4 regions of the Yersinia hibernica genome follow, and region 1 is predicted to be linked to each of the others. Evidence: predicted binding sites of a transcription regulator. Region 1 holds the regulator's gene; each other region holds the start of a gene.

Region 1 (5,962 bases):
TGTAACCGCGCAATTATCGTCGCGCATAATGCCCATTTTGATCACAGTTTTGTGATGGCGGCGGCCGAGCGCGCCAACTTGAAACGCAATCCATTCCACCCGTTCGCCACTTTTGACACTGCGGCCCTCAGTGGGCTAGTTCTGGGGCAAACAGTGTTGGCAAAAGCCTGCCTGACGGCCGGTATTCCGTTTGATAGTAGCCAAGCGCATTCCGCTTTATACGACACAATGCAAACAGCAAAATTATTCTGTGAGTTAGTCAATCGTTGGAAAAAACTGGGCGGTTGGCCAGTACCTGCGGGTGAGTCAGAATAATCTAGCACCAGAAAAAATAGACATTTCACGATAAAAAAAGGTGGCCTGCTAGCCACCTTTTTGTTGGTTGCACTGACCTACCCGCACATTACTCTGCTGCCGGTTTTTCTTCTTCAGTCCGGTATTTATCCGCTGTTTCTTTCAGCAACTGTTGCAACTCACCACGCTGATACATTTCCATCAGAATGTCGCAACCGCCAACCAATTCGCCATCAACCCACAACTGAGGGAATGTTGGCCAGTTAGCGTATTTTGGCAACTCAGCACGGATATCTGGGTTTTGCAGAATATCAACATAAGCAAAGCGTTCGCCACAAGCGGATAACGCCTGTACAGCCTGAGCAGAGAAACCGCAGTTTGGCAGCTTAGGTGAACCCTTCATATAAAGCAGGATGGGGTTTTCTGCTATCTGGCGCTGAATTTTATCAATCGTCGTCATTTCTTGCTTCCTCAAGCCATTTTGTGGCTACAATACTGAGAACCTATTCATTAGGGCTATTTTATTATTGCGTCCGGCCTATTGTAGCGACTGCCACGACTGGAATAAAACGCCATCTTTTGCAGGGGCTTTACTCTGTCAGCAAATGGTTATACTGTCAGCTACAAATATGTGCATTTAGAATAACATTTTTGATCCCCACACTTCATTATTATCTTCATTGTGGGATGGCAAAAATATCGAGTGGCTAACCCGTTGACGTATGGTTGATTTAAGGCCGTTAGCCGTGTAAAAAAGCGACAATTGCGACGCCATTAACGTTTTCTCACAATATCGATTAGAATCCTGTCGCTCTCTGCTTTTTTATATCCGAAGTTTCAGCAATACTGTGACTCTTCATATTCATTTCAGGGCCAAGGTGGGTAGCGTTATTATGCGTTTAATACTTACGCTGTTTGTGCTGCTGTTTACCCAGTTATTTCTAAACCTCGCGCACGCGTCACCGCAGGCTCACGTCTCGGCTGAGCAAAAGAAAGGTCAAATCAGTCAAGCCAGCGCTGATGAGCGTAAAAAACGCAAAGCTGATAAAAATATCAAAAAAACTAAAGTTGATAACAATAAAGCCACCAGTAAAAACATCACAAATAAAACAACCGCCGCCACTGCCAGTAAAACCATAAAGAAGAAAGCACAAGCGGTCAGTAAACCCACCAATAAGAAATTAAATAGCAATAAAGCAATGGCGAATAAAGCATCTCATATTAAAACTACCGCCAATAAAAAAGCCTCCGTTAGCAAAAAAGAAAAAGTCGCTTATGGTCGCCAGCGAAATAAAGCTCAAGGTAAAGCCAATACTGAATTAGCGCTAAATAATAAAATAAAGCTCAGCCCTGCTCATAAAAAACGCTACCAACACGCCAAACAGACTGCAATGAGTAAACTGATGAAGCAAGTCGGTAAACCTTATCGCTGGGGCGGTAGCTCCCCTAATACCGGTTTTGATTGCAGCGGGCTGATTTATTATGCCTATAAAGATGTCATCAGGATAAAAATGCCACGTACCGCTAATGAAATGTATCATTTACGTGATGCAGCACCGGTGAAACGCGCTGAATTAGAAAGTGGTGATTTAGTGTTCTTCAATATTGCCAACCGTGGTGTTGCTGACCATGTTGGGGTTTATTTAGGCAACGGAAAGTTTATTCAGTCCCCACGAACCGGTGAAGAAATTCGCATTAGCATGATGGATAATGACTATTGGCAAGATCATTATGTCGGCGCTCGCCGTGTCGTAACACCGAAAACCATCCGCTAATCGCATCACCACACCCGATAGGCTTATCGGGTGCCATTCCCCATTAATCTGTGTGGTTATACCTGTTATTCCTGCCGAAAGTTGTTAAAATTAATACCCACAACAAAAATACAACAATTACGATTTTAACCGCCCCTCACCTTTCTTAGCGCTGGCTAATGATTGAATTTGAGGAGCAAACACCCTGAGCAACCCCGAAAGGAGAGCGCGATGTCTTTTGAATTACCGGCATTACCTTATGCACAAAATGCACTGGAACCGCACATTTCTGCTGAAACGCTGGAATACCATTACGGCAAGCACCACAACACCTATGTGGTCAACCTCAATAATCTGATTAAAGATACCGAATTTGCGGGTAAAACCCTGGAAGAGATAGTCAAAACCTCCAGTGGTGGCATCTTTAATAATGCGGCCCAAGTCTGGAATCACACCTTTTACTGGCACTGTTTGTCACCCAATGGGGGCGGCGAACCGACAGGCAAAATTGCCGCTGCCATTCAGCAATCTTTCGGTTCTTTCGCTGAATTTAAAGCACAATTTACTGATGCCGCAGTGAAAAACTTTGGTGCGGGCTGGACGTGGCTGGTCAAAAAAGCGGATGGCTCCCTAGCCATTGTCAGTACATCAAATGCAGCAACACCGCTGACGACCCAAGATAAGCCGCTGTTGACGGTGGATGTATGGGAACACGCTTATTATATTGATTATCGTAATGCGCGACCAAAATACCTGGAGAACTTCTGGGCTTTGGTTAACTGGTCTTTTGTTGAGCAGAATTTAGCTTAATCGCGGCGCAATAATTAAGGGCGGGTAAACCGCCCTACTTATCACCGGCATGCAGGTGAATTAATTCATTACCGCCACGAAGCTAAAGACAATAATCATTGCCAGCGCACCAACAGTGGTAATTAGCGACATCTTCAGATTGGTATCCATAAAAACTCCTCAGCCGGTTAATTTTAGTAGGGAAAAGGCACACAATGAGTGCGTCAAATCATTTTCCCACAGTTAGGGAAAAAAATCTTGTGCTCATTACGCACTTTATAACATTGATTAGCGCTTCCACTTTTCCTCCAGATCAGACAAAATTCGCAGTTCATAACTGCATACTGACTAATAACATCCAATAAATAGGCTCAGACCACCATCTGACTTCGCTCGCCAGCCCACTATCGTGTTGCTGTCTGAGCGGTATTCGAGTCATGCAGGCAAACGATTAACATAATACTTACCTGCTGTAACAGGTGAGCTTAGGAGTCATTTTTTCTATGGCAACGATTAAAGATGTGGCCAAACACGCGGGTGTGTCCACCACCACCGTTTCGCACGTTATCAATAAAACTCGTTTCGTCGCCGAAAATACCAAGGCCGCTGTGTGGGCGGCCATTAAAGAGCTGCATTATTCACCCAGCGCGGTGGCCCGTAGCTTGAAAGTCAATCACACCAAATCCATTGGCTTATTGGCGACATCCAGTGAAGCACCCTATTTTGCTGAAGTGATCGAGGCAGTTGAAAATAGCTGTTATAGCCAAGGTTACACCCTCATTTTATGTAACTCACATAATAATCTGGATAAACAAAAAGCCTATTTGGCCATGCTGGCACAAAAACGTGTCGATGGATTATTGGTGATGTGTTCTGAATATCCGGAACAATTACTGGGAATGTTGGAAGATTATCGCAATATCCCTATGGTGGTGATGGACTGGGGCACTGCTCGTGGCGATTTTACCGACTCGATTATTGATAATGCTTTCGAAGGCGGCTATTTAGCCGGTCGTTATCTTATCGAGCGCGGTCACCGCGATATTGGCGCTATTCCTGGTCAATTATCGCGTAATACCGGGGGGGGCCGCCATCAGGGCTTTTTGAAAGCCCTGGAAGAAGCCAATATTCCATTACGTGATGAGTGGGTGGTGCAAGGCGATTTTGAGCCGGAGTCTGGTTATAAGGCTATGCACCAAATTCTGACACAAAAACATCGTCCGACGGCCGTGTTCTGTGGTGGCGATATTATGGCAATGGGCGCAATATGTGCTGCGGATGAACTGGGCCTGCGAGTGCCACAAGATATTTCAGTGATCGGGTATGATAATGTGCGCAATGCCCGCTATTTCTCACCGGCGCTGACCACCATTCATCAACCCAAAGAGAGATTGGGTGAAATGGCTTTTGCCATGTTACTCGACCGTATTGTCAGTAAACGCGAAGACCCGCAAACCATTGAAGTCCATCCGAAACTGATAGAGCGCCGCTCTGTTGCTGATGGCCCCTATCGCGATTATCGCCGTTAAGCTTCCCCTGCCGGTAGCCCCACAGGTTACCGGCAGCTCATCCTGCCGCTCCCGGCGTGCCATCATTATCATCTTTTAGCCACTCATCATTTAGCGTGACACTGTCACCCAGATAATCCAGCATCCATGCTAAGGCTGGGGAATGATTATGCTGCTCCCAGGTCAAACAACACGGGCTGTCCGGCAGGGGCTCTGTCAGTGTTAATGCCGCCAATTTTCCTTGTTGAATCAATGGTGACACCATATGGGCCGGAACCATTCCGATACATAACCCTTCACACAAGCAGTCTATTCCCGTCGCCCAATCCGGTGCGACTAACCGCTGCTGATTATCCAATGTCCAGGTATCCCGTTTAGGTAAATTTCGCGCGGTATCCTCCAGGCACAAAGAGGGATAAGGCCGCAGCTGGTCATCATTAATAGGCCCGGTTAATTGGGCTAAAGGATGATTGACACTGACCACACAATGCCAGCTCAAAAAACCCATGTCACGAAACACAAACCGCCCACCCACCGGGATAGCACGTGTTGCCCCAATAGCCATATCAGCTTGCCCATCCACCAGTGCATCCCAGACGCCGTTAAACACTTCATAACGCACCCGCAATTCGATATCCGGGAAATGACGATAAAAATCCTGCACTAAACGGCGACTGCGCTGTGGTTTGACGATTTTATCAATCACAATATTTAATTGCCCGCGCCAACCATTCGCGACTTGCTGGCACTGACGGCGTGTGTCATTCATTTTTTTGATAACATCGCGGGCTTCTTTGATAAAAACTCTGCCTGCCTCCGTCAATTCTACGTCGCGATGACGCCGCGTAAATAAAGAGACCGCCAGCCACTCCTCTAATTGTCGTACAGTATAACTGACCGCGGACGGCACCCGGTGCAATTCTTGAGCGGCGGCACTGAAACTCCCGGTGCGAGCGACCGCATCCACCACATCCAATGAATATTCTGACCACATGTTTTTTTGCCTCAGCGAAACGCAATAGTGACTATCAAATTTTTTGATAGCATGTCGCAAATATTACCGTTTCACAACCGAATATCTCTGCGGCTAGAATGCCCCCCGCACTAAATTCCTAATGATAAAATGGCTAAAAGTAGTCAATCACCTGCAAAAAAATGATAAAGAGAAATAAAGAATGAAAACGTCTGCAAGTTTCATGTTCTACCTTGCCGGTTTAAGCATGTTGGGATACCTGGCGACCGATATGTATTTACCCGCCTTTGGTGCCATGCAACAAGAGTTACAAACCTCCGCCGGCTCTATCAGTGCCAGTCTCAGCATTTTTCTCGCCGGTTTTGCTATCGCCCAGCTTATCTGGGGGCCAGTCTCGGACAAATTAGGCCGTAAACCCGTGTTGTTAGCAGGGTTGGGTTTATTTGCTCTGGGTTGTCTGGGAATTTTATGGGTTGAAACGGCAACACAGTTACTGATCCTGCGCTTTATTCAGGCAATCGGAGTCTGTTCTGCCGCCGTGAGTTGGCAAGCATTAGTCGTAGACCGTTATCGCGACGGCAAGGCCAACCGGGTATTTGCGACCATTATGCCGTTGGTGGCACTATCCCCTGCGCTGGCCCCAT
Region 2 (5,962 bases), 2.1 Mb from region 1:
TCAATGCCTCCCCCTCCAGCACGCCCATAATTGATTTGGGGATACGCCCTTTCCCCACGATACCGGACAACGCCACGGCATCGGTCGGCGACAATACTGCCGCCAGCGCAAAGGCGGCCACCAGCGGGATACCCGGCACCATCCAGTAAATCAGGTAACCGATCCCCACCACCGTGACCAACACCAAGGCCAAGGCCAGACCCAATATTTCCCGCCCATGATGAATAAACTCCCTGGTCGGTGTTTTCCAGCCATCAGCAAACAGCAGCGGCGGAATAAACAGCACCAAGAATAATTCGGGGTCAAAATCGACATGCAAACCAAAGTGGGGGAAGGCCAACAAGGCACCACAAACAATCTGCATCAGTGGGAGGGGGATTTGAAACGGCAACATCCGGGTGACCACGCCGGAAAGCGACACCACCAAAATCAGGATGAGGATTGTAAAAAAGATTTCCATGCTTTCCTTAGACTCAACTCAACATAGCGCAGCAACATAAAATTATCACGGCCCTGCTTATCGGCAAGACTGAACGGCATTTGATAGTAGATCAATTTTTTGCAAAACGGGGAAAAAACCTGTTATTGAGCGCAGGAAAAAACAAAGAAAGTAGGGGTATTAACACCGGTAATGGCATCGGGAGTATATTTATCCCGATGCCAGCAAAGATTGACGACTTAGATTGCCCAACCGCCAGCATAGAATGCCACCAGCGCCACGGCAATAATCACAGTACCGAGATTCAATTTACGCCATTCACCAGAGCAGACCCGCCCAATCACCAGTGAACTGAAGCCCAGCATAATGCCGGTCACGATATTACAGGTCAGCACGATAAACACCGCACAGAGCAAACCGGACATCGCATCGACGAAATCGTCGAAGTCCAATTTAGAAACGTTGCTCAGCATCAGCAAACCAACATACATCAAAGCGGGAGCTGTTGCATAAACCGGAACCAAATAGGAAAGCGGCGAAAGGAACAGAATCAGCAAGAACAGGATACCGACGACCGTTGCTGTCAGGCCGGTTTTACCGCCTGCCGCAGTACCGGCCGCCGATTCAATGTAAACCGCCGCCGGAGCCGCGCCCACTAAACCAGCGAAGATGCTGCTGACAGAGTCAGAAGTCAGTGCTTTGCCGCCACTGATAATCTGGCCATCTTTATCCAGCAAGTTTGCCTGCCCAGCCACCGCACGAATAGTCCCGGTAGCATCGAAGACCGCCGTCATCACCAGCGCCAACACACTTGGCAATACCACGGGTTGCAGTGCGCCCATGATATCAAGACTGAAAATCAGTGAGTTACCATTAGCATCGGCCAAACTTGGCATGGCGAATAGCCCTTGATAAGTCACACTTGGGTCAAAAATCAGGCCGATAATGGAGATGGCGATAATCACCAACAGAATGCCGCCCGGTACCCGCAGTTTTTCCAAACCGAAAATCACCGCCAGGCCCAATAACGTCATAATGACCGGGAAAGAAGTAAATGCCCCCAGCGCTACCGGCAAACCTTCAATGGGGTTTTTGATAACCAAGCCGACACCATTGGCAGCAATCAGCAACAGGAACAGCCCGATACCAATACCGGTGCCGTGAGCCACCCCCATCGGCAAGTTACGCAATATCCATGAGCGGATACCCGTGACGGAGATAATGGTAAACAGTACCCCCATCAGAAATACTGCGCCCAATGCCACAGGAATACTGATTTGCTGGCCCAATACCAAGCTAAATGCAGTAAACGCCGTCAATGAGATGGCGCAACCAATCGCCATCGGCAAATTGGCCCACAAGCCCATCAGCAAAGAACCTAAGCCGGCAACCAAACAGGTCGCAACAAACACGGCAGTTGGCGGAAAACCGGCTTTACCGAGCATGCTCGGCACAACAATAACCGAATAGACCATCGCCAGAAAAGTCGTCAGGCCGGCCAGCACTTCTTGGCGCACATTACTGCCACGTTCACTAAGCTTGAAAAACGCATCAAGCGAACCCTTCGGCTTGACTGCCTGGTTCGCTTGAGGATTGGTGCTAGACATGGTTATGTCCCCTGTGTGTCAATGTAAAGTCGTCAACAAGACACGCGCTCTTTCCATACGTAATCGTTTCCGTCCCTGCCGATTAACTCGCCAACTCCCCCAACACCCATATGATGGAGAAAATAGCAAACGATTAGCTGGAAAAATGCATGACTGAAAAAAATCGAAGTTTAGGGCAGATGCCATTTAAGGCAAACGATTATCTAGCTATTTGCAGCGACTAAGCAACATCAGATAGCGACATTTAATGCATTTTTTTACATTAATTTGTCCGCGAGCATCAATTGCGCAGTGAAACGAAAGTGTGAGTGACCTCACACTCGTTGGTTTGAGATCCCCGCCCCCAATGGTCACTTTTCTAATTTGAAAGCGCCGCCCTTTGCAATCGCCTGTTGATAAGCTGGGCGTTGATGAATTCGCACTAAGAAATCTTGCAGTTTTGGGAATCCCTCAAGGCTACCGCGTGTATTTATCGCCTCAATAGGAAAACTCATCTGAATATCTGCGGCACTAAAATCACTGCCTGCAAACCATTGATTTTTCGATAAGTGTTGTTCAAGATAATCACGATGGGTGGCAATTTGCTTATTCAGATAGCTTTTCTGTACTCCATCGCCTAATGCCTTGGCTACTGGGCGGATAATCCACGGAACTGGCGGCCCACCGAAGCGGCTAAAGATAAGTTTCATGACCAAAAGTGGCATCAATGAACCTTCAGCGTAATGCATCCAGTAACGAAATTGCTGGCGATCATAATGGCCGGTGGGCTTAAACAAGCCTTGTGCATCATAGGTTTCCTGCAAGTATTCGATGATAGCGCCCGACTCCGCCAGGGTCAGGTCACCATCAGTAATCACCGGTGATTTCCCCAATGGATGGATTTTTTTCAACTCGGGTGGTGCCAGCAAGCTGCCGGGATCGCGCTGATAGCGCTGCAACTCATAGGGGACTTGCAACTCTTCCAGCATCCACAAGATACGCTGTGAACGCGAATTATTCAGATGGTGAACAATGACCATATCAAGCTCCATATGATGAATATCAGAGTATTGATTATAGTGATAAAAGGATATTTGGGTTGATCGAGCGGCCAACGTCACGTGAAGCAAGCAAAACAACGATAACTGAGTGCTTAAAATCACCTTCTGCAGAGGTCTGTAAAGCCGAAAGTAAAAAACCCTGCCGAGACAGGGTGTTATTTTATCGCCAAGACTATTTTGGTTCATAGCCCCAGTGGGATCAGAACGGAATATCGTCGTCAAAATCCATTGGTGGCTCATTGCCGCCTTGTGGCTGTGCTGCAGGGGCTGCTTGTGCAGGACGTGAAGTCTGGCCGCCGCTGAACTGGTTGCCACCTTGTGGCTGCTGAGGTTGACCCCAACCACCTTGTGCGCCGCCCTCTTGTGGTGCGCCACCGCCCGCAGGAGCACCGCCGCCTTGACGGCCACCCAGCATTTGCATGGTACCGCCCACATTAACCACAACTTCAGTGGTGTAACGCTCTTGGCCACTTTGATCCTGCCATTTACGGGTTTGCAATGCGCCTTCAATATAGACCTGAGAACCTTTACGCAGATATTCACCGGCAACTTCTGCCAGTTTGCCGAACAACACCACACGGTGCCATTCGGTCTTTTCTTTCTGCTCGCCGGTTGCTTTATCACGCCAGCTTTCGGAAGTGGCCAGGGTGATATTGGCAACAGCGCCGCCATTCGGCATGTAGCGGACTTCCGGGTCTTGGCCCAAATTCCCGACCAAAATCACTTTGTTTACGCCTCTGCTGGCCATGTGAACTCTCCTGATAAAATAAATTTCGTACAGTATAAACGACCCAGTTTAACACGCTAACCACCAAACGGCACAACTGATCATAACTGCGGAATGCATTGCAGATTTAGCGTAAAAACAGTCTTAATTGCACTCAGATACTGGATATCCATTCAGGTTTTTTTGTGTCATAATTATTCGTTTCGTACTGGCTGTGCTCTTTTTTGGCGTAACAAATTACGCCGGCTTATTGCTTTTCATCTTTGTTTTTTAAGGTAAAAAACCGATAAAGGCACGGTGAGAGGCTCAGTTTACATCCGGGAAGTGTTTGAATGGATAATATCGAAGTTCGGGGCGCTCGCACCCATAATCTTAAGAATATCAGCCTGATTATCCCGCGCGACAAACTGATCGTGGTTACCGGTCTATCGGGTTCAGGCAAATCCTCGCTGGCTTTTGATACCCTATATGCCGAGGGGCAGCGCCGTTATGTTGAGTCTCTCTCCGCCTATGCGCGCCAATTTCTATCATTGATGGAAAAACCGGATGTTGACCATATTGAAGGTCTCTCCCCAGCTATCTCCATTGAGCAAAAATCGACCTCCCATAACCCACGTTCCACCGTGGGGACCATCACTGAAATCCATGATTACCTGCGCCTGTTATTCGCCCGTGTGGGTGAACCGCGCTGCCCAGACCACGATGTTCCGTTAGCAGCCCAAACCGTCAGCCAGATGGTGGATAACGTCATAAGTCAGCCCGAAGGCCGTCGCCTGATGCTGCTGGCACCCGTGGTAAAAGATCGCAAAGGCGAGCATACCAAAACACTGGAAAACCTGGCGATGCAGGGCTATATCCGGGCGCGGATCGACGGCGAAGTTTGCGATCTGTCTGATCCACCGAAATTAGAATTGCAGAAGAAACACACTATTGAAGTGGTGGTTGACCGCTTTAAAGTGCGCGAAGATTTGGCTCAGCGCCTGGCTGAATCATTCGAAACCGCATTGGAGCTTTCCGGCGGGACAGCAGTGGTCGCCGATATGGACAACCCTCAGGCCGAAGAACTGCTGTTCTCTGCCAATTTTGCTTGCCCAATCTGCGGCTATAGCATGAGCGAGTTGGAACCACGTCTGTTCTCCTTTAACAACCCGGCGGGTGCCTGCCCGACCTGTGATGGTTTGGGCGTACAGCAATTCTTTGACCCCGACCGTGTGCTGCAAAATCCCGAACTGTCATTGGCAGGTGGCGCGATTCGTGGTTGGGATCGCCGTAATTTCTATTACTTCCAAATGCTGCGCTCACTGGCGGATCATTATAAGTTTGATATCGAAGCGCCATTTGATTCGCTGGATGCTGCAATACAGAAAGCCGTGCTCTATGGTTCCGGCAAAGACACCATTGAATTCAAATACATTAATGACCGTGGTGATACCACCGTGCGCCGCCATCCTTTCGAGGGGGTGCTGCACAATATGGAGCGCCGTTATAAAGAGACGGAATCCAGTGCGGTGCGCGAAGAGTTAGCTAAGTTTATCAGCAACCGCTCCTGTGCTTCCTGTGAAGGTACCCGCCTGCGCAAAGAAGCACGTTATGTCTTTGTGCAAAATACCCCGCTGCCGAAAATCTCGGATATGAGCATCGGCGATGCCCTTGAGTTTTTCAAGCGCTTAAAATTGAGCGGCCAAAGAGCGCAAATTGCCGATAAGATTCTGAAAGAAATCGGCGAGCGATTAACGTTTTTGGTCAATGTCGGCCTGAATTATCTGTCGCTGTCCCGTTCTGCAGAAACCCTCTCCGGTGGCGAGGCACAGCGCATCCGCCTGGCCAGCCAGATTGGTGCGGGCTTGGTCGGTGTTATGTATGTGCTCGATGAGCCGTCCATCGGGCTACATCAGCGCGATAATGAACGTTTGCTGGAGACCCTGATTCACCTACGTAATCTGGGCAATACCGTGATTGTGGTGGAGCATGATGAAGATGCTATCCGCGCCGCAGATCATGTGATTGATATCGGCCCAGGTGCGGGTGTGCATGGTGGCGAAGTCGTCGCGGAAGGAACTGTCGATGACATTATGGCGACACCAGAGTCATTAACCGGGCAGTTCCTCAGCGGCAAGCGGGAAATCGCCATACCGGTGCAACGCGTTGC
Region 3 (5,962 bases), 1.8 Mb from region 1:
CATAGCATTATTCTTTTTTCTCCCTTAGCATCATCCAGCCTTAATGGTTTGTTTAGCAGCGCCAAAGCATATAATGCCGTCACTGCGGAGACTGGCCAGTTGCTAACCATGGTGGCAAAGCAGGAAATGAGCCGTTTAGTTAGCTTCGAAAGTGATATTTTTCCCGATTTTAATATTGAATTTACCGGCTCATATTATAATAAAGACTCAGCTGAGTATGAAATTTCGTTTACCTTGGAATCACAAGGAATACTAAATTATAACGCATATATCATCAACGATAGCGATATGGTAATGGATAATGATACCGGATATATTAATAACAATAAGAAGAGCATAAAGTTAAAAATGAGCAGTGTTCAACCGGGAACGTATCAACTCATTATTGAGATTGCTGATAATAAAAAAGAAACCAAGGTAAGAACCCGTACAATAACTATTATATAATTAGCCAGATAAAAATAAGGGGGCATAACGCCCCCTTGCCCCATTAAGCCAATTGTTTACGTGCATTACGGAACATACGCATCCACGGGCTATCCTCGCCCCACTCTTCCGGGTGCCACGAATGACTTACCGTACGGAAGACACGTTCGGGGTGCGGCATCATCACTGTTGCGCGGCCAGTAATACTCGTCACTGCCGTGATACCATGGGCGGAACCATTCGGGTTAGCTGGGTATTGCTCAGTGACCACACCTTGGTTATTGACAAAACGCAAGGCCACCAGATTGCTCTGTTCGATGATGGCCAAATGCGCAGCATCACGAACTTCCACTCGCCCCTCACCATGCGAAACCGCAATTGGCATGCGGGAGCCGGCCATATCCTGCATAAACAGTGATGGGTTGTTGGTCACTTCAACCAGACTGAAACGCGCTTCAAAGCGATCAGATAGGTTGCGAACAAACCGTGGCCAGTGCTCAGCTCCTGGGATAAGCTCGCGCAAATTCGACATCATCTGGCAACCATTACACACTCCCAGCGCCAGAGTTTCAGGGCGATGGAAGAAAGCTTCAAACTCATCACGCACACGCGCATTGAACAAAATCGACTTCGCCCAGCCCTCACCGGCACCCAGCACATCGCCATAAGAGAAACCGCCACAAGCCACTAAGGTCTGGAAGGATTGTAAATCAATGCGCCCCGCCAGCAAGTCACTCATATGCACATCTACCGCATCAAAACCGGCGCGGTGGAAAGCAGCGGCCATCTCAACGTGGGAGTTAACCCCCTGCTCACGCAGCACCGCCACTTTCGGCCGCGTTTGTTTAATGATGTATGGCGCAGCAATATCATCGGCGGGATCAAAGGTCAGTTTAACATTCAAGCCAGGATCAGTTTCATCCTGTTTGGCCTGATGCTCCTGATCTGCGCAATCTGGATTATCGCGCAGGCGCTGCATTTGCCAAGTCGTTTCAGCCCACCATAAGCGCAGAGTGCTGCGTTTTTCGCTGTATACCACCTCAGTGCCACTGCGGATATCAACGATATCACCGTCAACAGCACGGCCCAGATAATGCACACAGTTTGCCAAACCATGGTCTGCCAGCACTTTTTCTACCGCCGCTTGTTGCTCGGCACGCACCTGAATAACCGCCCCCAACTCCTCATTAAATAAGGCCGCCAGTGCATCGTCACCCAAAGATTGAATATCGACATGCACGCCGCAGTGGCCGGCAAAGGCCATTTCCGCCAGTGTCACCAACAACCCGCCATCTGAGCGGTCGTGGTAAGCCAGTAAGGCTTTATCGGCCACTAAGCGCTGCATGGCATTGAAGAAACCGGCTAATTGTTGCACATCACGCACATCAGCCGGTTTATCCCCTAATTGACGATAAACCTGAGTCAATGCAGTCGCGCCTAGGGCATTATGGCCCGCGCCTAAATCAATCAACAACAGCGCGTTAGCGCCCTTATCCGTGCGCAATTGCGGTGTGACGGTGTGACGAACATCTTCGACGCGAGCAAAGGCAGTAATCACCAATGACAGCGGCGAGGTCATTTCGCGCTGCTCGTCACCTTCCTGCCAGCGGGTTTTCATCGACATCGAGTCTTTGCCCACGGGGATGGTAATCTCCAGTGCCGGGCACAACTCTTCGCCCACCGCGCGCACGGCTTCATATAAGCCGGCATCTTCACCGGGATGACCGGCAGCGGACATCCAGTTAGCCGACAATTTAATGCGCTTGAGTTCGCCAATTTGCGTCGCGGCAATGTTAGTCAGTGCTTCGCCCACCGCCAAACGGGCGGATGCAGCAAAGTCCAGCAAGGCCACGGGCGCACGTTCGCCCAGCGACATCGCCTCGCCATAGTAGCTGTCCAGGCTAGCGCTGGTGACGGCACAATCAGCCACTGGAATCTGCCACGGCCCCACCATCTGATCACGGGTCACCATGCCGGTTACGGTACGGTCGCCAATGGTGATAAGGAAAGTTTTCTCGGCGACGGCCGGTAAATGCATCACGCGTTTGACCGCATCAGCAATGCTGATTTCAGCCCGTTGCAGTGCTTCACCCTGTGCTTGCAGGCGCTTGACATCACGCAACATTTTCGGGGTTTTGCCTAACAACACATCCAACGGCATATCTATTGGCTGGTTGCCGAAATGGCGGTCATTTAGGGTCAAATGTTTTTCTTCGGTGGCTTCACCAATCACCGCATATGGCGCACGTTCTCGGCGGCAAATTTCATCAAATTGCGCCAGTTGCGCGGGAGCAACCGCCAGGACATAACGCTCTTGAGATTCATTACACCACACTTCCAGCGGGCTCATGCCCGGCTCGTCGTTAAGGATGTCGCGCAGTTCAAACCGGCCGCCACGACCGCCGTCACTCACCAGCTCTGGCATGGCATTAGATAGCCCCCCAGCCCCGACATCATGAATAAACAGAATTGGGTTGTGGTCACCTAGCTGCCAGCAGCGGTCAATCACTTCCTGACAGCGGCGCTCCATTTCTGGGTTATCGCGCTGTACCGAAGCAAAATCCAGATCAGCATCAGATTGGCCGGAGGCCATGGAAGAGGCCGCACCGCCACCCAATCCGATATTCATCGCCGGGCCGCCGAGCACCACCAGCTTGGCCCCCACGGTGATTTCACCTTTCTGCACATGGTCAGCACGGATATTGCCAATCCCGCCCGCCAGCATGATGGGCTTATGGTAGCCGCGTAGCTCAGTGCCATTATGGCTGTTGACGCGCTCTTCATAGGTACGGAAATAACCCAGCAGTGCCGGGCGACCAAATTCGTTATTGAATGCCGCGCCGCCCAAGGGGCCTTCGGTCATAATATCCAACGCGGTCACAATGCGCTCTGGCTTGCCGAAATTCTCTTCCCACGGCTGTTCAAAGCCGGGAATGCGCAAGTTAGACACCGAGAAGCCCACCAAACCGGCTTTCGGCTTAGCACCGCGCCCGGTGGCACCTTCATCGCGAATCTCGCCACCAGAACCGGTAGCCGCACCCGGCCACGGCGAAATCGCTGTCGGATGGTTGTGGGTTTCCACTTTCATCAAGATATGCGCCGCTTCCTGATGATAGCCATATACCCCATTTTCAGGTGCCGCGAAGAAGCGCCCAACCTGAGAACCTTCCATGACCGCGGCATTGTCTTTATAGGCAGACAGCACGTAATCCGGGGTATGTTCAAAGGTGTTTTTGATCATCTTAAACAGCGATTTAGGCTGCTCAACACCATCAATTTTCCAGTCCGCATTAAAAATCTTATGACGGCAATGCTCGGAGTTGGCCTGAGCAAACATATACAGCTCGATATCCGTCGGGTTGCGCCCCAGATCAGTAAAGGCCGCCAGCAAATAATCAATTTCATCCGGTGCCAGCGCCAAGCCCAATCTAATATTGGCCTGCTCCAGTGCACTACGGCCCTGAGCCAGAATATCCACCCGTTGTACCGGGGCTGGCTGGTGATGGGAGAACAGTTGCTCGGCTTGCTGTAAATCGGTGAATACCGTTTCCATCATGCGGTCATGCAGCAGCGCCGACAATTGTTGCCATTGCTTTTCAGTCAGATGCGGGCCTTGGATATAAAAAGCCAAACCGCGCTCTAACCGCAGAACCTGCGGCAATGCGCAGTTGTGGGCAATATCGGTGGCTTTGGAAGACCATGGTGAAATAGTCCCCGGCCTTGGGGTTACCAAGAGTAAACGCCCTTGTGGCGCATGTTCAGGGAGAGATGGCCCATATTGAAGCAGCCGCTGGAGTCTGGCGTGTTCATCAGCACTTAATGGGGCGCTAACATCGGCAAAGTGAACATATTCGGCGTAGATATCATCGACTGGCAGATGAGCATCCTGGCAACGGGACAGCAGTTTGGTAATACGAAAAGCCGACAAAGCGGGCGAACCACGCAGTATTTCCATAATCTAAGTTTCTCTCGTCTTCGAAGCGACTGGAACAGCACTTCATTGGGCGCAACAGGGGAAAACGCGCGCCATTATAGTGAATCTAAGCCGCCGACGAAACCGTTTGCGTAGCTATTATTCATAATTGCGTCAGAAACCTCCGTCAGAGATGGCCATTACATGCTGGGTAAATAGCACGTAATTAAAGTTGCACACTGACGATTTGTTGCGCAAAATGCCACTCCACTGGGGATTTAACCATGTCGATTTTAAGCTTCACGACACATATATAAAGAGCGCTGCCGAGAGATAACTATTTGACGCGCATAAAATTAAATTACTTTTTTATTGGTGTAGTTGCCTTACTTCTGGCCCTCGCGCTATGGCCTAATATTCCGTGGCGCAGTGACCAAGAGGGGCAACTGGACCGCATAAAAGCCCGTGGTGAACTGCGAGTTAGCACAATAAGTTCACCACTTATCTACTCAACCGGAAAGGATGGCCCTTCCGGTCTCGACTATGAGCTGGCAAAACGTTTTGCTGACTATCTGGGGGTTAAGCTGGTGATGACCCCACATCATAATATCAATGATCTGTTTGATGCTTTAGATAGCGATGATGCCGACCTGATTGCCGCCGGGCTAATTTATAACAATGAACGCCTTAATCGGGCGCGCACCGGCCCTGCCTATTATTCGGTATCGCAACAGTTAGTCTACCGGTTGGGGTCTCCACGGCCAAAATCATTCAGTGACTTAAAAGGTCAGTTGATTGTGGCCTCGGGTTCAGCCCATATGACCACCTTAAAGCAGCTGAAACAAACTAAATATCCCGACCTTAACTGGGGCTCGTCCATCGACCGCTCAGGAAAAGAGTTATTGGAGCAAGTTGCTGATGGCAAACTCGATTATACCCTCGGTGATTCCGTCACCATTGCGCTGCTGCAACGCATTCATCCGCAATTAGCAGTGGCATTTGACGTCACAGATGAAGAACCGGTGACCTGGTATTTCCCACAAAGCAATGATGACAGCCTGTATGCGGCGATGCTTGATTTCTACAGCCAGATGGTGGAGGACGGCAGTTTGGCGCGGCTGGAGGAAAAATATCTCGGCCATGTCGGCAGTTTTGATTATGTCGATACCAAAACATTCCTCTCCGCTATCGACAATGTGCTGCCCACTTTCCAGCATCTGTTTGAAAAACATGCCGGTGAAATTGACTGGAAATTACTGGCGGCGATTGCTTATCAGGAATCCCATTGGAATCCACAAGCCACCTCCCCCACTGGCGTGCGCGGCTTGATGATGTTAACCCGCGCCACCGCCAGTGGGCTAGGGGTTAAAGATAGGGTTGATCCCGAGGAGAGCATTAAAGGCGGCTCTATTTACTTACAGCGCTTGATGCAAAAAGTGCCCGAGACCATTCCTGAAGACGAGCGCATCTGGTTCGCGCTGGCGGCCTATAACTTAGGTTATGGCCATATGCTTGATGCCCGCAAGCTGACCAAAAGTCAAAATGGTAATCCTGACAGTTGGGTTGATGTCAAAATGCGGCTACCGATGTTGAGCCAAAAACGCTACTACCCGAGCACCACTT
Region 4 (5,962 bases), 2.0 Mb from region 1:
ACCTGAATATGATTACCAGAAAACCGGTGAGGCGGTACTGAAAGGCTACCGTGCAGTACGCCAGGTTCAGGTGACACTGCGCCAACTGGATAAGTTGAATGAGCTACTGGACGGGGCGCTAAAATCGGGCCTCAATGAGATTCGTGCTGTGAAACTGGGGGTCGCTAACCCGGAGACTTACCGCGAACAGGCCCGTAAAAAAGCCATTGAAAATGCCATTAGCCAGGCGGGGGCATTAGCTGACGGATTTAAGGTTAAATTAGGGCCGGTATACAGCATTCGTTACCATGTCGCTAACTACCAGCCGATGCCGGTAGCGCGCATGTTCAAGAGTGCTGAAGCCGCACCTGCCACTGATGCTGCTCAAACTTATGAGCAACAAACTATTCATTTCGACGATCAAGTTGATGTGGTGTTTGAACTGAAAACCAGCGCTAACACGCCCACAACCGCAGCCAAATAAGCTAGTCTTGCCGTAATACCTGACGCCCGTAAGATAACAGGGCGTCAGTCACTTTTCTCATTGTCCGGCTTTCTGGCGCGAATCGATGCCAGAACAACATTCGTCGTTGCAATAACCCCGGAGTCAGATTAATCAGTTCGCCGGATGCCAACTCTTTTTCGATTTGCAGATGCGGGATCATACAGCAGGTGGTGCCTTGTCTGGCCAACTGTACAAACGCTTCTGACGAATTCACGATATGGCAGGGCACACTCCCTGGCGATAAATCGAAATTCTGCTGCAAAAATGCCTGATGCATATCATCTAAATGGTCAAAAGCCACGGCAGGGGCTTTCAGCAATGCCGAGCGAGTCACTCCATTGGGAAAATACCGCTCGGCAAAGGGCTTGGACGCCACAAACAGATAATCCAATGCGCCGAGTTGATCGACTAAACAACTGGGTAGCGGTTGTGGCTGGATACTGACGGCACCCACCACTTCGCCGCGACGTAGCCGCTCTTGGGTTCGGGTTTCATCTTCGACTTGTAAATTGAGCCGAATCGGGGAGTCTGCCAGCACCGGTTTTAAAGCTGGCAGCAGCCAGGTTGCCAAACTGTCGGCGTTGACCGCCAATGACAACAGCAGTGGGGTATCCCCGCCGTTATCATTGCCGAGCCACTCTTCTTCCAGTAATTCAACCTGATGCAGTAACGCGAGCAATTTCTGCCCTTGCTCCGTTGGCCGGGGGGGCACAGTGCGCACTAACAGCGGCTGGCCGAACAGGTTTTCCAACTGCTTAATGCGCTGAGATACCGCCGATTGGGTGATACAGAGCTTTTGTGCCGCGCGTTCAAAACCGCGTTCACGGATCACCGCGTCCAGCGCTTGTAGCGTACGGTAGTCTGGGCGTTTCATCGGAGTCATCTCTCCAAATATTTAAGTTAATACCGCACTATGCCACATTTTGATCATTTTTCTATGCTGGAATACCGCAGGGCTCGCCACAAATAAACCGACATAACTGTGATCCAGCTAAAATTAACCGGATTCTAACTGGACTTTATCGCAACGATTTCTGCTGTATATGCTCTATAATGACGCTAGGTTTTCTTTCACATCAAGGCGTGAACTTACCATGACTCAGGATGAACTTAAAAAAGCAGTGGGCTGGGCAGCATTAGATTATGTCAAACCCGGCACTATCGTGGGGGTCGGCACCGGCTCTACTGCGGCACATTTTATTGATGCCCTTGGCTCTATCAAAAATCAAATTGAGGGGGCCGTTTCTAGCTCAGATGCTTCTACCGCTAAGCTAAAAAGTTATGGCATTCAAGTGTTTGATTGCAACGAAGTCGATGTATTGGATATCTATGTCGATGGCGCTGATGAAATTAACAGCCAAATGCAGATGATAAAAGGCGGTGGTGCAGCACTGACCCGCGAGAAAATCATCGCGGCGATTGCGCGTCAGTTTATCTGCATTGCCGATGCTTCCAAGCAGGTTGGTGTGCTGGGTAAATTCCCACTGCCGGTCGAAGTTATCCCAATGGCGCGTTCTTATGTGGCGCGCGAGCTGGTTAAATTGGGTGGATTACCGGAATATCGTCAGAATGTAGTGACTGATAATGGCAACATTATTTTAGATGTCCATAATCTGACAATTTTGGATGCCATTGCGCTAGAGAATAAAATTAATGGGATAGCCGGGGTAGTCACTGTCGGGTTATTTGCTAACCGAGGTGCGGATGTGGCACTGATTGGCACCGCCGACGGTGTTAAGACGGTCGTGCTTAAGTGATGCATTAAACCTTGGTCGGGGTGTGGTTTATTGGCTGCACCCTGATAATTTTTGTCTTTAAATATCTTTTCTTAAAATGGTTAAATTTGGTGATATATATCACATTTAATCATTTCATTTTCTTAACCTGCCATTAACTCACTTTTCGCCAGTTTTTTATTCCATAAATTAACATTTGCGCTGGTTGTTATGCTGACAGGTAGGCAATCGTTTGTATTGCTGCCTACGAAATATTTGTTATGTTGACTGGGTGCTGACCGGATTCATTCGATATCGGCAGCCACATCTGAAGTCTGAAAATAGGGTCGGGGACATGGCAAAAGTATCACTGGAGAAGGACAGAATTAAATTTCTGTTAGTGGAAGGGGTGCACCAGAGCACGGTTGATAATCTGCGTGCGGCCGGTTATAGCAATATTGAATATCATAAAGGTGCCTTAGACACCGAATCACTGAAAGAATCTATTCGTGATGCTCATTTCATCGGGATCCGATCGCGTACGCATCTGTCCGAAGAAGTTTTTGCTGCAGCAGAAAAATTGGTTGCAGTAGGTTGTTTCTGTATCGGTACTAATCAGGTTGATTTAAATGCGGCCACCAAACGTGGTGTGCCGGTATTCAATGCACCTTTCTCCAATACCCGCTCGGTAGCCGAAATGGTACTGGGCGAGTTACTGTTGATGTTCCGAGGTATTCCGTCTGCTAATGCCAAAGCACATCGTGGCGAGTGGAATAAGCTGGCTGTTGGCTCCTATGAGGCCCGCGGCAAAAAACTGGGTATTATTGGTTACGGCCATATTGGTACTCAGTTGGGTATTTTGGCTGAAAGTGTTGGTATGAAAGTATTCTTCTACGATATTGAAAATAAACTGTCGTTGGGGAATGCGCAGCAGGTTCGTCATTTGTCTGATTTGCTGAATATGAGTGATGTGATTAGCTTGCATGTGCCAGAAAATCACTCTACCAAGAATATGATTGGCCCAGAGCAGTTGGCACTGATGAAACCGGGCGCGCTGCTGATTAATGCTTCACGCGGGACTGTGGTTGATATTCCTGCGCTGTGTGATGCATTGGGCAGTAATCATTTAGCTGGCGCAGCAATTGATGTTTTCCCAGAAGAACCGGCTACCAATAAAGACCCGTTCAATTCACCATTATGCGAATTTGATAATGTGTTATTGACTCCGCATATTGGTGGTTCCACTCAGGAAGCTCAGGAAAATATCGGTGATGAAGTGGCGGGCAAACTGGCGAAGTATTCCGATAATGGCTCGACGCTGTCAGCGGTTAACTTCCCGGAAGTTTCTTTGCCTGCTCATGGTGATAACACGCGCCGCTTGTTGCACATCCACGAGAACCGCCCCGGTATTCTGACCAGCATCAACAAAATCTTTGCTGAGCAAAACGTCAATATTGCCGCGCAGTATTTGCAAACCAGCGCTGACATCGGCTATGTCGTCATTGATGTTGAGACTGATGATGCAGAAAATGCAGAAAAAGCCTTGCAGGCAATGAAGGCGATTCCAGGGACTATTCGCGCGCGTTTGCTCTACTGATATACCCTCGTCTTTGGCGTTGCAGCGTTGTTTGCTGCCTAGCTGCAACGTCACGGTTTTTGGGTATGGATTTGTGGTATCTAAGTTATTAATAAATGGCTGAACATTCGCTATCGCGAGATTTCGGGTGTTTTTTTATGTCGAAAATTCCCGCTCACCACCGCCATACCTTTTCCGGCGTCACAATCTCCGGCAACGGCACATCCCAATGTTCATTCGGCAAGTGCTCAACACGCTGGCAATCATGCGCTAGGCCAATGGGATAGGGGCCACCCTGCTGCCAGTCTTGCAGTGTACGGTCATAAAAACCCCCGCCCATACCTAAACGCTGCCCTTGACTATCAAACGCCACTAGTGGGGTTACCACCACATCTAATTGATTTAACGGCAGAACATCGCGCACATCTAATTGAGGTTCAAGGATTTTCAGGCGATTACGAATAAGCAGACTATCGGGGTGATAGTTGAGAAATAACAGATGACCGGGGCTAAAAGGATGCAGAACAGGGAGATAAACCTGCTTTTTCTGCTGCCACAGCAACTCGATAAGCGGGCCGGTATCCAGTTCGCCATCAAAAGAGAGAAAGACTGCCACAGTATTGGCTTGCTGAATTTTATGGTGCGAAGCGATTTGTTTAGCGGCGAGGTGAGCAGATTGCTGTTGTTGCTCGGGTGTCAATAGACGCCGGCGCTCACGAATTTCACTACGGATTTTTTGCCGCTCAAGGGCATATTGCGGATTTAAAGGCATTTTATTAACTTAAAAAACAAGTTGTTAACTAAGTAAGGAGAGAATTGCCTGTACTACAAACGTAGTAACCGGTAAGTGCCAGTTACACGATAAGAAAGGGATCTCCGAGATGCCGTCGCAGACTGTAACCCTTGAACCCATGGTTCAAGGTGAACGCAGCGTCGCAACCTTAAGGCTTCTCGGCGGACCGAGCATGCGCACCAGTTACGGAGTCACTACATTCTGTTGGTATTAAATATCGGCTCAGGGGACTGGCCCGCTGACAAACACCTCAGAGAAATTCTTTACTCACTGTTGAATCTATCATTCAACAGAGATTTATTCAAACTGTGCATCCTGACGTTCAGAGATGCGACCCTGTTCAAGCAATGCCTGCTCAATGGTCTGTTGTAACATCCGAATACGTTGCTCCATATTGGATGCATAGTCACGGGTTTTCAATCTTTCCTGAGCTAATTCGTGACACACATTCAATGCCGCGATGAAAACTAACTGCTCAGTATTGGTGACTCTAGTGCGAACTTTCAGATCTTGCAACCGTTGGTTAAGATCTTCTGCGGCCATGTTCAACGCATCTTGTTGTTCTGGCGGACAATTAACTCTTAACGAGCGACCAAAAATTTGAATATCTACCGGTTGTGCAGACATGCGACCTTCCTGACTAATTTCGCGCCAGCCCTGAAAACCAGAGGCAAATTGCTCGTAGCTGCAAAGCGGGCGTCACTATATATATCTCGATACCAAGATTCAACCCCTAATCCCTGACATCTTTCAAGCCCCGAATATGTACCCGCGGTTGCTTACTGCCTTCCGGCATCTTGAAATCTATAGGTATAGCGCGCTGCGTTTTCTGGTATAGCGACCTTTCTTGGTGGTAGCATAACACGAACTTATCCTGCCAACGATGACCAATACGCATGTCTATAGAGAATACATTACCAACTTACCAATCACTTGCCTTGGCTTTGAACCAGCAAGCAGTGGCATTAACCCCTGCTGAAATGCATGGCCTGATCAGCGGCATGCTGTGTGGAGGCAGTAAAGACGATGGCTGGCGCGCAATGGTGCATGACTTGACCAATGAGGGGGCGGCCTTTTCACAAACCCTGAGTTTGCCGTTACAACAGTTACATGAAGCAACACAAGAAGCACTGGAAAACGAAGGTTTTATGTTCCAATTGCTGCTGCCTGAAGGGGAAGATGTGACTGTTTTTGACCGGGCTGATGCATTATCCGGCTGGGTGAACCATTTTCTCCTTGGGCTTGGTATGCTGCAACCGAAGTTGGCGCAAGTGAAAGATGAAGTGGGCGAGGCCATTGATGATTTGCGTAATATTGCTCAGTTAGGATATGACGAAGATGAGGATCAGGAAGAGCTGGCCCAATCACTGGAAGAGGTCATCGAGTATGTCCGT

What was found. The regulator PurR, encoded in region 1, represses purine synthesis genes. The targets are predictions, from matches to a motif close to CANGCAAACGTTTGCNTG.
Region 2: a site for PurR is predicted at 2,103-2,120, ahead of D5F51_RS20195 (NCS2 family permease). Genes of this name have one in related genera too.
Region 3: a site for PurR is predicted at 4,477-4,494, ahead of purL (phosphoribosylformylglycinamidine synthase). Genes of this name have one in related genera too.
Region 4: a site for PurR is predicted at 2,442-2,459, ahead of serA (phosphoglycerate dehydrogenase). Genes of this name have one in related genera too.

Annotation. Positions count from the first base shown of each region.
Region 1 covers NZ_CP032487.1:1,695,587-1,701,548, reverse strand. The annotation lists gene rnt (ribonuclease T) at 1-315, shown strand, start outside; gene D5F51_RS08040 (Grx4 family monothiol glutaredoxin) at 404-754, opposite strand; gene D5F51_RS08035 (C40 family peptidase) at 1,188-2,069, shown strand; gene sodB (superoxide dismutase [Fe]) at 2,280-2,858, shown strand; gene cydH (cytochrome bd-I oxidase subunit CydH) at 2,919-3,008, opposite strand; gene purR (HTH-type transcriptional repressor PurR) at 3,341-4,366, shown strand; gene punR (DNA-binding transcriptional activator PunR) at 4,404-5,339, opposite strand; gene punC (purine nucleoside transporter PunC) at 5,521-5,962, shown strand, end outside.
Region 2 covers NZ_CP032487.1:4,301,611-4,307,572, forward strand. The annotation lists gene D5F51_RS20190 (Na+/H+ antiporter) at 1-460, opposite strand, end outside; gene D5F51_RS20195 (NCS2 family permease) at 679-2,046, opposite strand; gene D5F51_RS20200 (glutathione S-transferase family protein) at 2,397-3,065, opposite strand; gene ssb1 (single-stranded DNA-binding protein SSB1) at 3,286-3,834, opposite strand; gene uvrA (excinuclease ABC subunit UvrA) at 4,146-5,962, shown strand, end outside.
Region 3 covers NZ_CP032487.1:3,454,875-3,460,836, forward strand. The annotation lists gene D5F51_RS16235 (hypothetical protein) at 1-447, shown strand, start outside; gene purL (phosphoribosylformylglycinamidine synthase) at 491-4,381, opposite strand; gene mltF (membrane-bound lytic murein transglycosylase MltF) at 4,681-5,962, shown strand, end outside.
Region 4 covers NZ_CP032487.1:3,739,922-3,745,883, reverse strand. The annotation lists gene D5F51_RS17635 (oxidative stress defense protein) at 1-463, shown strand, start outside; gene D5F51_RS17630 (LysR family transcriptional regulator ArgP) at 465-1,358, opposite strand; gene rpiA (ribose-5-phosphate isomerase RpiA) at 1,579-2,241, shown strand; gene serA (phosphoglycerate dehydrogenase) at 2,555-3,796, shown strand; gene D5F51_RS17615 (5-formyltetrahydrofolate cyclo-ligase) at 3,951-4,547, opposite strand; RNA gene ssrS (6S RNA) at 4,645-4,828, opposite strand; gene zapA (cell division protein ZapA) at 4,866-5,195, opposite strand; gene D5F51_RS17600 (YecA/YgfB family protein) at 5,465-5,962, shown strand, end outside.